One region of the Kitasatospora sp. NPDC086801 genome, then DNA from elsewhere that is predicted to be linked to it. Evidence: riboswitches for the same ligand, from Rfam matches in the RefSeq annotation. Region 1 holds a riboswitch; the other holds the start of a gene.
What was found. A riboswitch is a leader RNA that binds a small molecule or an ion and turns the genes downstream of it on or off. The one in region 1 is predicted to bind guanidine.
Positions count from the first base shown of each region.

Region 2: it holds a riboswitch for guanidine, as region 1 does, so the genes downstream of both, ACIPLC_RS12775 (MBL fold metallo-hydrolase) here and ACIPLC_RS32785 (SMR family transporter) in region 1, are expected to answer to the same signal.

Region 1 is NZ_JBIVAX010000047.1:15,391-22,585, forward strand. Features, by position in the region: gene ACIPLC_RS32775 (xanthine dehydrogenase family protein molybdopterin-binding subunit) at 1-1,162, shown strand, start outside; tRNA gene ACIPLC_RS32780 (tRNA-Cys) at 1,283-1,354, opposite strand; guanidine-III (ykkC-III) riboswitch at 1,440-1,505, shown strand; gene ACIPLC_RS32785 (SMR family transporter) at 1,549-1,863, shown strand; gene ACIPLC_RS32790 (MFS transporter) at 1,981-3,420, shown strand; gene ACIPLC_RS32795 (hypothetical protein) at 3,424-4,725, opposite strand; gene ACIPLC_RS32800 (class F sortase) at 5,137-5,781, shown strand; gene ACIPLC_RS32805 (alpha/beta hydrolase) at 5,778-7,094, shown strand; gene ACIPLC_RS32810 (rhomboid family intramembrane serine protease) at 7,091-7,195, shown strand, end outside.
Region 2 is NZ_JBIVAX010000008.1:146,464-153,658, forward strand. Features, by position in the region: gene ACIPLC_RS12765 (DHA2 family efflux MFS transporter permease subunit) at 1-1,154, shown strand, start outside; gene ACIPLC_RS12770 (Uma2 family endonuclease) at 1,201-1,752, shown strand; gene ACIPLC_RS12775 (MBL fold metallo-hydrolase) at 1,777-2,649, opposite strand; guanidine-III (ykkC-III) riboswitch at 2,662-2,729, opposite strand; gene ACIPLC_RS12780 (zinc-dependent metalloprotease) at 2,802-3,653, shown strand; gene ACIPLC_RS12785 (alpha/beta hydrolase-fold protein) at 3,786-4,943, opposite strand; gene fhuB (Fe(3+)-hydroxamate ABC transporter permease FhuB) at 4,965-7,130, opposite strand.

The DNA of each region.
Region 1 (7,195 bases):
GGCCGCCCGGATCGGCGTGGACCCGGTGGAGATCCGCCGCCGCAACGCGATGGCCACCGGCGACCCGATGCCCACCGGACAGGCCGTCACCTGCCCGGCGCCGGTCGGCGCGCTGCTGGAGGCCGTCGCGGCCGAGCCGCTGCCGGCCCTGCCGGTGGACGAGCCGGACGCCGAGTGGCTGCTGCCGGGCGGGCCCGGCGGCGCCGGCGACCCGGCGGCGGTGCGGCGCGGGATCGGCTACGCCGTCGGCATGGTGCACATGCTCGGTGCCGAGGGCGAGGACGAGGTCTCCACCGCCACCGTGCGGGTCAGCGGCGACCACGCCACGGTGATCTGCGCGGCCGTCGACTCCGGGCAGGGCTTCGCCACGCTGGCCCGGCAGATCGTGCAGACCGTGCTGGGCGTCAGCGAGGTGTACATCGCGCCGGCCGACAGCGACCAGTCGATCGCCGGGCCCTCCGCCCGCGGCCGGCACACCTGGGTCTCCGGCGGAGCCGTCGAGCGCGCCGCGCTGATGGTCCGCCACCAGCTGCTGCAGCCGATCGCCGCCAACTTCGGGATGTCGGTGGAACTGCTCCAGATCGCCGACGGGAAGATCACCTCGTACGACGGGGTGCTCGGCATGCCGGTCGCCGAGGCGCTGGAGGGCAAGGAGCTCTGGGCGACCGCCCAGTGCCGCCCGCACCCCACCGAGCCGCTGGACGAGTCCGGGCAGGGCGACGCGTTCGTGTCGATCGCGTTCTGCGCGATGCGCGCGGTGGTGGACGTGGACATCGAGCTGGGCGCCGTCCGGGTGGTCGAGATGACGGTCGCCCAGGACGTCGGCCGGGCGCTGAACCCGCGGCAGATCGAGGACCGGATCGAGGCGGGCGTGGCCCAGGGCGTCGGCCTGGCCCTGCTGGAGGACCTGCGCACCGAGGGCGGGGTGCTGCTGAACCCCTCGCTCACCGGCTACCGGCTGCCCACCGCGCTGGACACCCCGCAGGTGCGGATCGCCGCCCTGCTGGAGGAGCGGGACGTGGTCGCCACCTTCGGGGCCAAGGCGGTCAGCGCCGTCCCCGCGGTGGTCGCCCCGGCGGCCGTGGCCGCCGCCGTCCGGGCGGCCACCGGCCTGCCGGTCGGCCGGCTGCCGATCCGGCCGGAGGACGCGGTCGCGGTCTGACGGACGGGGCGGCGGCTTGGGCCCTGTCCGGTTAGGCCCTGTCCGGCCGACCGCCCTGGAAATACCGGAAACAGGAATTGCCGGTCGACGGAATGTCGACCGGCAATTCCATTTCCGGCGAGGCCATGACGGGAATCGAACCCGTGTGTACCGCTTTGCAGACGGTTCCCTAAGCCACTCGGGCACACGGCCAGTGAATTCATAGTGGCGGAATGCGCGGGGGGCCGTCAACGGTGGAATGTAAATTCTGTATGGCGGCTTGTGCTACGGTCGGAACCAGGTGGTCGGTGTCCGGCCACCCCGGACGAGCGCGTCGTACCCGGTGACGACAAGACGGCGCAGTTCAGCGGCAATCCGGCCGCTGTGGACTGCGGAGGTAGGCCGTCATGGCATGGCTCGTTCTGATCATCTCGGGTGTCCTGGAGACCGTGTGGGCGGTGGCCCTGGAGTCGTCCAAGGGCTTTTCCCGGCTCACCCCCAGCCTCGTCTTCGGCGTCGCCCTGCTGTTGAGCATGGGCGGGCTGGCGTACGCGATGCGCACCATCCCGATCGGCACCGGGTACGCGGTCTGGGTCGGCATCGGCGCGGTCGGCACCGCGCTCTACGGCATGGCCGTCCTGGGGGACGCGGTGACGGCGGCCCGGATCGGCTGCCTGCTGCTCATCGTCTCCGGCGTGGTCGGCCTGAAGGTGCTCCACTGACCTCCGCCTGACCCCCCGCCCGCGCTTCCCCTGACCCCGGTCCTAGGCCCTGCGACCGAGCTGGTCACCGACCTGAGTCAGGGGTCATGAAGGCAGACGGCCCTTACGATGTTACGTATGACCACTGCCTCCCCCACCTCGGTCGACTCCGTGCCGATACCCCTCGACGACGACCCCGGCGACGGGGTGCTCAGCGGCCGCTACCGGGCGCTGACGCTGGGGATCGTCTCGGTGGTCCTGGTGATCGCCTTCGAGGCGACCGCCGTCAACACCGCGATGCCGACCGCGGCCCGCCAGCTGAACGGCCTCGGGCTCTACGCCTTCGCCTTCTCCGGCTACTTCACCACCACGCTGTTCGCGCTGGTCGTCTCCGGGCAGTGGTGCGACCGCCGCGGGCCGTTGCAGCCGCTGTTCACCGGCATCGCGGTGTTCGGCGTGGGCCTGGTGGTGGCCGGGACGGCGCCGGGCATGTGGGTGTTCGTGGCCGGGCGGGCGATCCAGGGCCTGGGCGGCGGGCTGGTGATCGTCGCGCTGTACGTGGTGGTCGGCCGGGCCTACCCGGAGCGGCTGCGGCCGGCGGTGTTCGCGGCCTTCTCCTCGGCCTGGGTGCTGCCCTCGATCATCGGGCCGCTGGTCTCCGGCGCGATCACCCAGCACCTCGGCTGGCGCTGGGTGTTCCTGGCCGTGCCGGTGCTGATCCTGCTGCCGCTGGCCGTGATGGGCCCCGCGCTGACCCGCTCCGAGCGGGAGCACCCGGTGGCCAGGGGCGCGGACTTCGACCGCCGCCGCACCCTGCTGGCCGCGATGGCCGCGCTCGGTGCCGGCCTGCTGCAGTACGCGGGCCAGCGGCGCGACCTGATCGGGTTGCTCCCCGGGATCGCCGGGGCGGCGCTGCTGGTGCCGGCCGTCCTGGGGCTGTTGCCCGCGCGGACCCTGCGGGCCGGTCGGGGGCTGCCGTCGGTGATCCTGCTGCGCGGACTGGCGGCCGGGGCGTTCCTCGGGGCCGAGGCGTTCGTCCCGCTGATGATGACCACCGAGCGCGGCCTCTCGCCGACGCTGTCGGGGCTCACCCTGACCAGCGGCGGGCTCACCTGGGCGCTGGGCTCCTGGCTGCAGGGACGGCCGGGAGCCGAGCGCTACCGCGAGGCGATGATCCGGGGCGGCTTCGTGCTGACCGCGGTGGCGATCGCGGGCACCACGCTGGTGCTGGTCCCGGCGGTGCCGGCCTGGGCGGCGGCGGTGGCCTGGGGCGTCGGCGGGATCGGGATGGGGCTGACGATCGCGAGCGTCAGCGTGCTGATGATGAAGCTCTCGGCGCCGGAGGACGCCGGGGCGAACTCGGCGGCCCTGCAGATGAGCGACGCGCTGGGCAACGTCCTGCTGACGGGCCTGGCGGGGGTGATGTTCGCGGCGCTGGGCGGCGGCTCGCTCGCCGCCGCCCACGAGGGTGCCGGGGCCGCCGGCTCACCCGGGGCCTTCGCGGCGATCCTGCTGGCCATGGCCGGCGTGGCCCTGCTGGGCGCGTTGCTCTCCGGCCGGGTCCGGGCGAGGTCCTGAGGGTCAGCCGGCCGCGGCAGCGGTGGCGGCGGGCACCGGCGGCGCGCCGGGGGTGCCGAGGAAGGCCTCCCAGCCGCCGGTCGGCGCCTGGCCCGCGGCGAGGCCCTGGAGCTTGCGCAGCACCGCCGGGTCCTGGGCGTCCAGCCAGTCCACCAACTGGCGGAAGGAGACCAGCCGGACCTCCGGCTTGCCCGCGATCGTCCGGAGCACGTCCTCGACGGCGTTCATGTAGATGCCGCCGTTCCACTCCTCGAAGTGGTTGCCGATGACGTACGGCGCCCGGTTGCCGTTGTAGGTGCGGTCGAAGCCCATCAGGTAGGCGTCGCGGGCCTGGGCCTGGAAGCCCGGGTAGAGCGCCGGGTCGGCCTTGGTGTTGGGGCCGCACTGGTTGAACATGATGTTGTAGTCCATCGACAGCACCTGGAAGGTGTGCCCGGGGAAGGGGATGGACTGCAGCGGGAGGTCCCAGAGCGCGCCGCCCTGGATCTTCTGCGGCCACACCTGGGTGCCGTTGCCGCTGCTGTCGTAGCGCCAGCCGCGCTTGACCGCGGTGGGCAGCAGGTTGCGCTGGCCCTCCAGGCAGGGGGTGCGGCTGCCGATCAGCTCCTTGCGGTAGTCGAAGGGCAGCGCCGGCAGGTCGGTGAAGCCGGTGTTGGTGCGCCAGTTCGTCACGAAGTCCATGGCCTGCTGGATCTCGCTGTCCCACTCCTCCGGGGACCACTTGCCGACGCCGGTGGCGCCGCAGAAGTGGCCGTTGAAGTGGGTGCCGATCTCGTGGCCCTCCAGCCAGGCCGCGTGCACGTTCTCCAGGGTGTCGTGGATGTGCTGGTCGGTGAGGTAGCCGATCTCGGAGGCGCCGACCTTGTGCTGCGGGGGGCGGTAGAGGTCCTTCTTGGACTCGGGCAGCAGGTAGAGGCCGCTGAGGAAGAAGGTCATCGACGCGTTGTGCTCCTGCGCCAGCCGGCGGAAGCGGGCGAACAGGCCGTTGTCGAGTTCGCCGGCGCCGTCCCAGGAGAAGACCACGAACTGCGGCGGGCGTTCGCCGGTCTTGAGCCGTTCGGGGGTGGGCTGGTGGGGCTGGTCCCCGGTGTCGGAGGTGGAGCCGTCGCCGATCAGGACGGGCTGCGGCGCCGGGGAGTCCGTGGGGTCGGCGCCCTGCTCGCCGGCCGTGCCGGCAGGGGGGACGGCCGAGCCGATCCTCGGTTCCTTGTCGCCGTCGGAGCCGTTGCTGCCGCAGCCGGCCGCCAGGGTGGCGGCGGAGGCCGCACCGGCGGCCAGCAGGGTGCGGCGGGAGAGAGCGGCCATGGTCACTCCGTTCATGAGGCGTTCGGCAGGCGTACAGGCGTACAGACGTGCGAAAGTCCGGTCGGACAAGTGGGGTGATAGAACCCGTGACCGGGTCAGCATGGCAGTTGGGCGCGATCGGTCGGTGAGGCGCCACAGGCGGTCGCAACCGATCGCCCGATTGACGCAACCGGATCGGCCCCCTTCGCCGTCGAAGCTCCTGCCGAGGTGTTCCGGCGGCGCCGTCACCCGGGAACCGGCCGTCGCGCTCCGTCACCGGGCACCCACTCGGCGCACGGATCCGGGCGGTTGCCCTGCCGATCGGGGGGTGTCGTTACGACCGTCGTATGGACGTGCTCTAGGGTCCGATCCGATTGAATTGTTCCCAGGAAACTCCCAGGATCGGGAATCCGTCGGCAGAGGGGAGCGCCCGTGGGCGTCCAGCAGAGCAGGAGCCCGTGGCCGGGCACCCTGGCGGCCGGTGCCGCGCTGGTGCTCGGCGCCTGGCTGCTGCACGACGGCGGACCGGGCGCGCTGCCGCCCGTCCCCGGCGGCACACAGGCGCTGTCCGGCTTCGCCCCGGTCTCCGTCGTCCCGCCGCTGGGGCCGTCCGACCCCACCCGCATCCGCATCCCGGCCGTCCGGCTGGACGCCCCGGTCACCACGCTCGGCCTCGACCCCGACGGCCACCTCCAGGCCCCGCCCGAGGCGGACCGCAACCTGGCGGGCTGGTACCGCGGCGGGGCCAGCCCCGGGCAGCGCGGCACCGCCATCCTGGCCGGGCACGTCGACAACAAGGCCGGCCCGGCCGTCTTCTACCACCTGGGGGCGCTCCGGCGCGGAGACCGGATCGAGATCGCCCGCGCGGACGGCGCCGTCGCCGTCTACCAGCTGTACGCCATCGAAGTGCACGACCGAAAGGACTTCCCGGACGACCGGGTCTACCGCCAGGCCGCCGACGCACAGCTGCGGGTCATCACCTGCGGCGGCGCGTACAGCGCGGAGCACGGCTACGAGGGCAACGTCGTCGCCTACGGCTTCCTGGCCGACACCACCCGGCCGGGCAAAGCCGCATGACCACGCTGACCCTCGCCACCCGCTGGAACCCGATCGACTGGCCGCTCACCCACGGCCCGATCCCGTACGCCGTGCTCGCCGCGGGCTGGGGGGCGCTGGCCCTGCTCGCGTTCTCGCGCGACGAACGCTGGCGGGCCCCGCGCCTGTTCGGCGCCCTGATGCTGGCCGGAACGCTCACCGCCCTGGTGAAGCTCGGCGTCGACGGCTGGTGGCACCCCTTCCCGGAGGGCACCCCGGACTTCGTTCTGCGCTGGATAGCCGTCGCGCTGTTCGCGATATCCCTGCTCTGCTTCCGCGCGCCGCTGCTCGCCGTCCGCCGACGGCTGCTGGCGACCGGGGCCGCCGTCCTGGTGCTGCTGATGGCCGCCTCGCAGGTCAACCGGGGCTTCGACCAGTACCCGACCGCCCGGGCCATGCTGGTGCCCGAGATCCAGGCGCTGACCACGGGCAAGGTGGCCAGCACCATCGCCGCCACGCCCGGCAAGCCCGTCGAGGAACTCTGGCACGCGCCGCCCGGCCTGCCCGCGAAGGGCACCCTCTCCACCGTGACCATCCCCGGCACCCGGTCCGGCTTCACGGCCCGCGAGGGGTACGTCTACCTGCCGCCCGCCTACCAGGCCAATCCCCGGCCGCTGCTGCCCGTCGTGGTGCTGCTGCCCGGCCAGCCCGGCGCCCCGGCCGACTGGATCACCTCCGGGGCCATCCAGGACACCCTGGACGCCTTCGCCGCCGACCACCGGGGCCTCGCCCCGATCGTGGTGGTCGCCGACCCCATCGGCAGCCCGTTCACCAACACGCTCTGCATGGACTCCCGGATCGCCAAGGCGCAGACCTACCTGGCCGCCGACGTCCCGGACTGGATCCACCGCAACCTGCAGACCGCCACCGGCCGCGGCGCCTTCGCCATCGGCGGGCTCTCGCTCGGCGGCACCTGCTCGCTCCAACTGGCCGTCAACGCACCCGAGGTCTACGGCACCTTCCTGGACATCTCCGGCCAGGACGAGCCGACCCTGGGCGACCGCGGCGAGACCGTCGACAAGGCCTTCGACGGCGACGAGGCCGCGTTCGACGCCGTCGACCCGCTGCACGTCATGGCCCGGCAGAAGTTCCCCGACACCGCCGGCATGTTCGTGGTCGGCGCCAACGACCCGGACTTCCGACCCATGCAGGAGAAGGCCCATGCAGCGGCGCAGGCGGCCGGGATGAAGGTCGGCTACCAGACCATCCCCGGCTGGCACAGCTGGGTGGTGTTCCGCCAGGCCTTCGAACAGAACCTGACCTGGCTCGCCCAGCAGACCGGGCTCGTCCGGTGACGCGGCTCCTCGCGGCCCCCGCGCCGACGAACGAGCACGAGTCGCCGGCGGACCGCGCGCCCGTCGCCGGAACGCCGGAGCCGCACCCGCAGCGGGCCTGG
Region 2 (7,195 bases), on a different contig from region 1:
GCGACCGGTTCGGCGTGAAACGGGTCTTCCTCGGCTCCCTGGCCGCGTTCACCCTCGCCTCCGCCCTGTGCGCCGCCGCCCCCGGCCTCGGCTCGCTCGCCGCCGCGCGGGCCGTCCAGGGCGTGGCCGGCGGGCTGCTCACCCCGGTCGGGATGACCCTGCTGTTCCGGGCCTTCGCCCCGCACGAGCGGGCCGGCCTGGGCCGGATCCTGATCGTCCCGACCGCCCTGATGCCCGCCCTCGGCCCGCCGCTCGGCGGCCTCCTCACCGAACACCTCTCCTGGCACTGGCTGTTCCTGGTCAACGTGCCGATCGGGGTCGCGGCCGTGGTGACCGGGCTGATCGGGCTGCGCGCCGAACCGGAGCCGCCGGCGGGCCGCTTCGACACCCCCGGCTTCCTGCTCGCCACCCCCGGCCTCGGGCTGCTCACCTACGCGCTCGGCTTCGGCCCGGCGCACGGCTGGTCCTCGCCCGGAGTGGCGCTCAGCGGCGCGGCCGGGCTCCTCCTGCTCGGCCTCGCCGTACGCCACCAACTCCGGGCCGCCGAACCACTGGTGGACCTGCGGCAGCTCGCCGACCGCACCTTCGGCACCGCCGCCTGGCTGGCCCTGCTCACCTCGGCCGGCCTGATGGGCGCCCTGTTCGTCCTCCCGCTGCTCTACCAGGCCGCCCTCGGGGCCTCGGCCCTCGACGCCGGGTTGAGCGTCTTCCCCGAGGCGATCGGTCTGATGGCCGCCTCCCAGGTGGTCGACCGCCTGCTGCCCCGGCTCGGCCCCCGCCGCCTCGCCCTGCCCGCGCTGCTGCTCGCCGCACTCGTCCTGGCCGCCCTCGGCTTCGCCGAGAACCCGTGGGCCGTACGGGCGTTGATGTTCGCGGTCGGGCTCGTCCTGGGCACCGCCGTGCTCACCGTCCAGATCGCCGGCTTCGCTGACGTCCCCGGGCCCGCGATGGGCCGCGCCATGGGCCTGTTCACCATCGTCCGCACCCTCGGCGGTGCCCTCGGCATCGCCGCCACCGCCGCCCTCATCGGCGCCCTGAACGCCGACGGCGGCTCACCCGGCCCCTACCGTCTCGCCCTCCTGCTCACCGCCGTCCTGGTCGCCGCCGGCACCCTCCTCACCACCCGCCTCCCCCGGGAGGTCGCGGCGCCCTGAACCGCTCCGGCTGCCGTACGGTGGCCGGAGCACTGGAGGAGAGCTCATGAACCCTGAGCGCTACCGTCTTCTCGAAGAGGCCCGGCGCAGTCTCCCGGACGGCTACAAGGTGGAGTTGTCCGGCGACATCATCGTCATGCAGGCGTCGCCGTCGTCGGTCCACCAGCTGAACCTCGCGCTGGTCCAACGCCAGTTCGAGGCGCACTGCCCTCCCGGCTACTTCCCCACCGGGAACAGCGACCTCTCCTCACCCGAGGTCGGCTCCGTGCGCAATCCCGACCTCACGTACCTGCCCGAGGACGTCATCGACCTGGCCGGCCACGACATCCCCGCCGAGTTGGCCCTGATCGCGGTCGAGATCGTCTCCCCGTCCAGTCCCGAGAACGACTGGACGGGGAAGGTCCGCGACTACCCGCGCATGGGCTTCCCGCTCTACCTGATCGTGGACCCGCGGCAGCAGACGGCCACGCTGTTCTCCGAGCCGAACCACGACCGGTACCACACGAGGACCGAGCGGGAGTTCGGCGAGACGATCAGCGTTCCCGAGCCGTTCGGCTTCGAACTGGACCTCTCGCGGCTCGTCCCGTACAAGGACTGATCACCGAGCGCCTGGCCGATGGGCTCAGGCGCTCGGCCAGAGGATCAGGTCGGGCAGGGCGTGCCGGCGCGGTCGGTCGCCGAGGTCGGCGAGTGCGGTGCGGATGGCCCGGAGGTGTCCGACGGTCAGCTGCAGGGGAGGCTCGTCGGGCTGGTGGGTCGTGCGGATGGGGTAGTCGACGCCGGGGGTGCGGGTCATCTCGATGTGGCAGCCGAGCAGGTGCGTCACGGGCCGGCGTTCGGCGAAGTCGATCAGCCGGTCGATGGTGCGGGTGAAGGCCGGCCAGTCGTCGATGTAGAGGCGGCCCGGGTAGACGGTGTCGCCGGTGAGCAGGAGCCCGGTCCACGGGTCGTAGTAGGTGACGGCCGCCGGGTGGTGGCCCGGGGTGGCCAGGCATTCCAGGGCCCGGCCGCCGCCCAGGTCCACCCGCGCGACGGCGTCCGGGTCCTGGTCGAAGCCGAAGTACGGCCAGGCCGTGGCCGGGTCGGCGGCGACCAGTGTCGTGTCGGGCCGGTCGGCGAACTGCGCGTCGCCCGCGACGTGGTCGCCGTGCGGGTGGGTGTGCAGGACGAGCAGTCCGTAGCCGTCGCGGGCCTTGTGGGGGTTGCGGGGGTACCGGGCGAGCCACTGGTCGATCAGCCCGTCGACCACGGTGCGCAGCGGGAAGTACGCGGCGGAGGCGGTGGCCCCGGTGTCGATCAGGACCGCCCGCTCGGCCCCGAACAGCAGGAACAGGAACGGCGCCTCGTAGTTGACCGCCTTGTTCTGCCGCAGGATGACGGTGTGCTCGTCGTACGCGTGGACCTGGATGTCCGGGTCCGTGTTGTGCTTCGCGGACGGGGACCCGTGGATCCACCGCACGTCGAGCGGACGGGCGAGCGGGGCACCGGCGGCCATGACGTCTCCCTCGGTGCGTCGTCTTGGCGGGCCGGGTACGGCGCACATCTCGTCCGGGGCGGGCACCGGCGCGCCGCCACGGCGACGCTAACACGCCCGGGTGACGGGACGGCTTGGCCGCCGTCCGTCCCGGCGACGTACAGTTCCGCTTCATGATCGAGATCGTCGTGGAGCAGCTGGCGGGCGGACGGTGGGACGCCCTGGTGGACGAGGCCCGGGCCCTGGTCGGGGAGCTCGCCGGGCCCGTCGAGGAGACCACCGGCCTCGACCTCGGCCCCGAGGTGTACCTGCGGCTGCTGAACCCCGACGAGTTCGCGCTCCAGCACGAGGCCTACGTGCGCCGCGTCCGCGCGGCCGTCCGCAAGGGCGACGCCCTGGCGGCCGTCGCCGATCCGGCCCGGCGCCAGCAGGCCGACGCCGCGCTGCGCCGTGGGGCGGGCGCGTCCGCGGGCTCCAACCGCACGGTGTCCTGCGTGCCGTCGGCCCGGATGGTCCAGTACGGCGACGGCGGCTGCGTGGCGCTGCTCGCCCCGGCGAACCTGCCCGCCGTGCCGCTGCGCGTCGTGCTGGCGCACCTGCTCACCCACCAGGCCCAGTTGCGCGCGTGCGGCCCCACCCCGGGCGCCGACGCGGTCGCGGCGCTGCTCGTCCACCGGGTGTCCGGCGGCGTGCGGGAGGACGATCCCGTCCTCGGCGCGCTGTGGGAGGGGCACGCCCGGTGGGCCACCCGGCGTCTGCTGGGCACCGATGCGGCGGCGGAGCGCCGGAGGGGCCTGGCCGGCCGGCTGCTGTCCCGCCTGCCGGGCGTGCGCGCGGAACTCGACGACCACGACCGGGCGGAGGCGTTCGTCCGGCACCTCGCGGACACGGCCGGCCCGGCGGCCGTGAACCGCATCTGGGCGGAGCGCGCCCTCGTGCCGGTGCGCCGCGAACTCGCCGCCCCCGGCGCCTGGCTCGCCCGTACCGGCCTGGACCCGCAGGACCGTCCGGCCGACACGCCGTAGCCCGCACCGCTGGCCCGGCGGTCAGGGCGCGGGGAAGCGGCTGTGGCACGGCTCCGGGCTCCGGTGACCGGCGATTGGGGATCGGGAGTCGGAGATCGTTCGTGTCCCGTGGATCGTGCCGGTGACCTCCGGTCAGTCGGCCCGCCCGCCGAGCAGGTGCGCGAGCCCGTCCGCCAGTCCGCCGCGCCAACAGGCGTAGTCGTGGCCCCCGTTGAACTCGCGGTACGCGAGGTCGTAGCCGCGGGCGGTGAGGACGTCGCTCAGGTGGCGGTTCTGTGGGAGCAGCATCCACTCCTGGAGGCCGACCTCGACGTAGAACCGGGCCTCCCGCCGTTGCTCGCGGGCGAATTGGCGGGTCAGCCACTCGCTGCCCTCGTCGAACTCCGTCTCGTCCGGCCACCAGAAGGAACCGGACTGGCAGAGCGCGTTGCCGAAGCGGTCGGGGCGCCGGAACGCGGCGAAGGCGGCGGTGAGGCCGCCTGCGCTCTGGCCGGCGATGACGGTGGCGGCCGGGTCGGTGGTGGTGCCGAACTCCGTTGCCGCCCACGGGAGGAGGCGGTCGGCGAGGAGGTCGACGAAGGCCGGGTTGCAGCTGAGGTCGTCGGGGCGGCCGGGGCCCATGGTGTGGACGAGCAGGGCGACGGTGGGCGGGATCGCGCCGTCCGCCGCCAGGTTGTCGAGGGTGTCGCCGACCGACAGCACCTCGCCCCACATCTCCCCGTCCAGCAGCACGGCCACGGCGAGCGGCCCGTCTCCGGCGAACCGTCCGCCTCCGGCGAACCGCCCGTCCGCCGCGAACGTCCCTGCCCCGGCCGGGAGGTGGACGTCCACCCGCCGCCCCGCCACCTCGTGGGTCACCGTCCGCCCGCGCGGCACGCCCTCGCGCCGCCGGACGTACGGCTGGGTGGGGGCGTCGGGCAGGCTGAGTACGGACGACGGGTGGCGCCCGTCCCGGGCGGGCAGCCGGGGGGCGGTGTCGTACGGGTCGGGGCGGGCGTGGTCGAGGACGCGCAGCCAGTCCGCCCGGGTGGTGCCGGGGGCGTCCCCCCGGAACGGGTACAGCTGGTAGGACGCCCGGTGGTCGGCGCGCAGCCGGTAGGTGATCGACCAGCGGCCGTCGTCGCGGCGGGTCATCAGGTGCGGGGCGAGGTCGCCGGCGTGCCGGTCCTTGTCGGTGACGGTGTGCAGGAGCGCGAGCACGCCGTCGTACGACGCGTCCTCGTGCACGAAGGTGACCAGGCGGTAGGCGGGGTCGGCCGGATCGGGCGCGACCAGGGGAAGGGTTTCCATCGGCGGGACTCCTCGGGGAGGTTAGGCGGGGGTGCCCTTGCGGACGAGCAGCACCCAGAGCAGGAAGGGGCCGCCGAGGACGGTGGTGACGATGCCGACCGGGATCTCCACCCCGCCGATCAGCACCCGCCCCACGGTGTCGGCGAGCACGACGAGGACGGCGCCGGTGAGCGCGGAGCCGAGGACCGGCACGCGCGCCGGCCCGGCCAGGCGGCCGGCGATCACGGGCGCGGCCAGCGCGACGAAGCCGACCGGGCCGCACACGCCGACCGCCAGCCCGGCCAGTGCGACGGCCAGCAGCAGGCAGACGAGCCGGACCCGGCCGGGGTCGACGCCCAGCGAGGCGGCCACGCTGTCGTCGAAGCGCAGCACCGCCAGCCGCCGGGCCACCGCCAGTGCGAGCGGCACGAGCACGGCCAGCCCGATCAGGACCGGGGTGGCGATCGCGTAGTCCCGCCCGTTGAGGCTGCCGGAGGTCCAGACGTACAGCGAGCCGGCCGAGTTGAGCGAGCGCCGGGCGAGCGCGACCTGGATGACGGCCGAGGCGAGGGCGGACATCGCGAGGCCGACGACCAGCACCCGGTAGCCCTGTGCGCCGAGTCCGCCGGAGACCAGGGTGACGACCAGGACGGCGGCCAGCGCGCCGAGCGGGCCGGCCCACCAGGCGCCGAAGGTGCCGGAGGCGGTGGCGGAGATCAGGACGGCGGCGGTGGCGCCGTCGTTGACGCCGAGCAGTTCGGGGGTGGCGAGACGGTTGCGGGCGAGGGTCTGGGTGAGGCAGCCGGCCAGGCCGAGGGCGGCTCCGGCGGCCAGCCCGGCGACGATCCGGCCGAGCCGGAACTTCTGCACCAGCAGCACGTCCAGCCGGTCGCCGTAGCCGAACACGGCCTGGAGGGTGCGGCCGAGGCCGAGTTCGCTCTGCCCGGCGTGGGCGGACACGACGACGACGGCGAGCAGGGCCGCGGCCAGGGCGAGCGAGGCGAGCAGCGCCCGCCGGGGGAGCAGTAGCGACCACGCGCCGCGCCGCAGCACCAGGTCGGGTTCAGGGCGCGTCGGCTCGGACCGCCGGCCGGGGGCGGGCTCGGCCGGGTCGGCCATGCCGAGCGCGGCGGTCCGGCGGGAGCGGACGATCGCGATCAGCGCGGGGGCGCCGACCAGGGAGACGATCACCGACACCGGCGCCTCGAACGGGCGGGCCACCACCCGGGCCAGCACATCGGCCCCGGTCAGCACGGCGGCGCCGAACAGCCCGGCGAGTACGGTGAGTTGTCCGACCCGGGGGCCGGCGACGGCCCGCGCCAGGAACCCGGCGAGCAGACCGAGGAAGGAGATCGGCCCGGCGAGCGCGACGGCCGAGGCGGTCAGCAGGGTGACCGCGAAGGCGACCGCGGCCCGGGTGGCGCCGGGCCGGTGACCGAGGCCGCGGGCGAGGTCGTCGCCGAGCGCGAGCGCGGTGAGCGGCCGGGTGGCGAGCAGGGCGAGCAGGAAGCCCGCGCCGAGCACGGGGGCGAGCTGGCGCAGCGTCGCCCAGCCCTCCACCCCGGCCAGCGAGCCCAGCACCCACACCCGGTACCGGTCGTACGCCTCGGGCGAGTTGACGATCAGCACGCCGGTGAGCCCGCCGAAGGTGGCGCCGACCGCCGAGCCGCCGAGCACCAGCCGCATCGGCGACCCGCCCCGGGCGCCCGCGATGAGCAGCACCAGGGTGCTGGCGAGCACCGCGCCGCCGAAGGCGAAGGCCAGGTACCCGTACGAGGTCTGGACGCCGAGGACGGCGATGCCGAGCACGACCCCCAGCGAGGCGCCGGCGTTGACGCCGAGCAGTCCGGTCTCGGCGAGCGGGTTGCGGGTGACGGACTGCAACTGTGCCCCGGCGACCCCGAGCGCGGCGCCGACCAGCAGGGCGGTGGCCGTGCGGGGCAGGCGCAGGTCGCCGACGACGAGGGCGAGCCGGCCGTCCGCGCGGGCGCCGTCGCGGTTCAGCAGGTAGTCCAGCACCCGCCCGGGGCCGACCTCGCCGGCGCCGACGGACAGCGAGAGTGCGGCGAGGGCGAGCAGGACCGCGACCGCGCCGAGGGCGATCGGCCAGGCGGCGCGGCGGCCGTCCCCGCGCGGAGGCGGCGGGGGCGGCGGGGCGCCCGGCTCGGTGCGGGACGTCCCGGGGGCGCCCACTTGCGACAATGTCATAAGGTAAGGCTAACCTAATGGGCGCATCGTCCTGTGGGCACCGCCACCGTGCCGAGCTGCCCGGA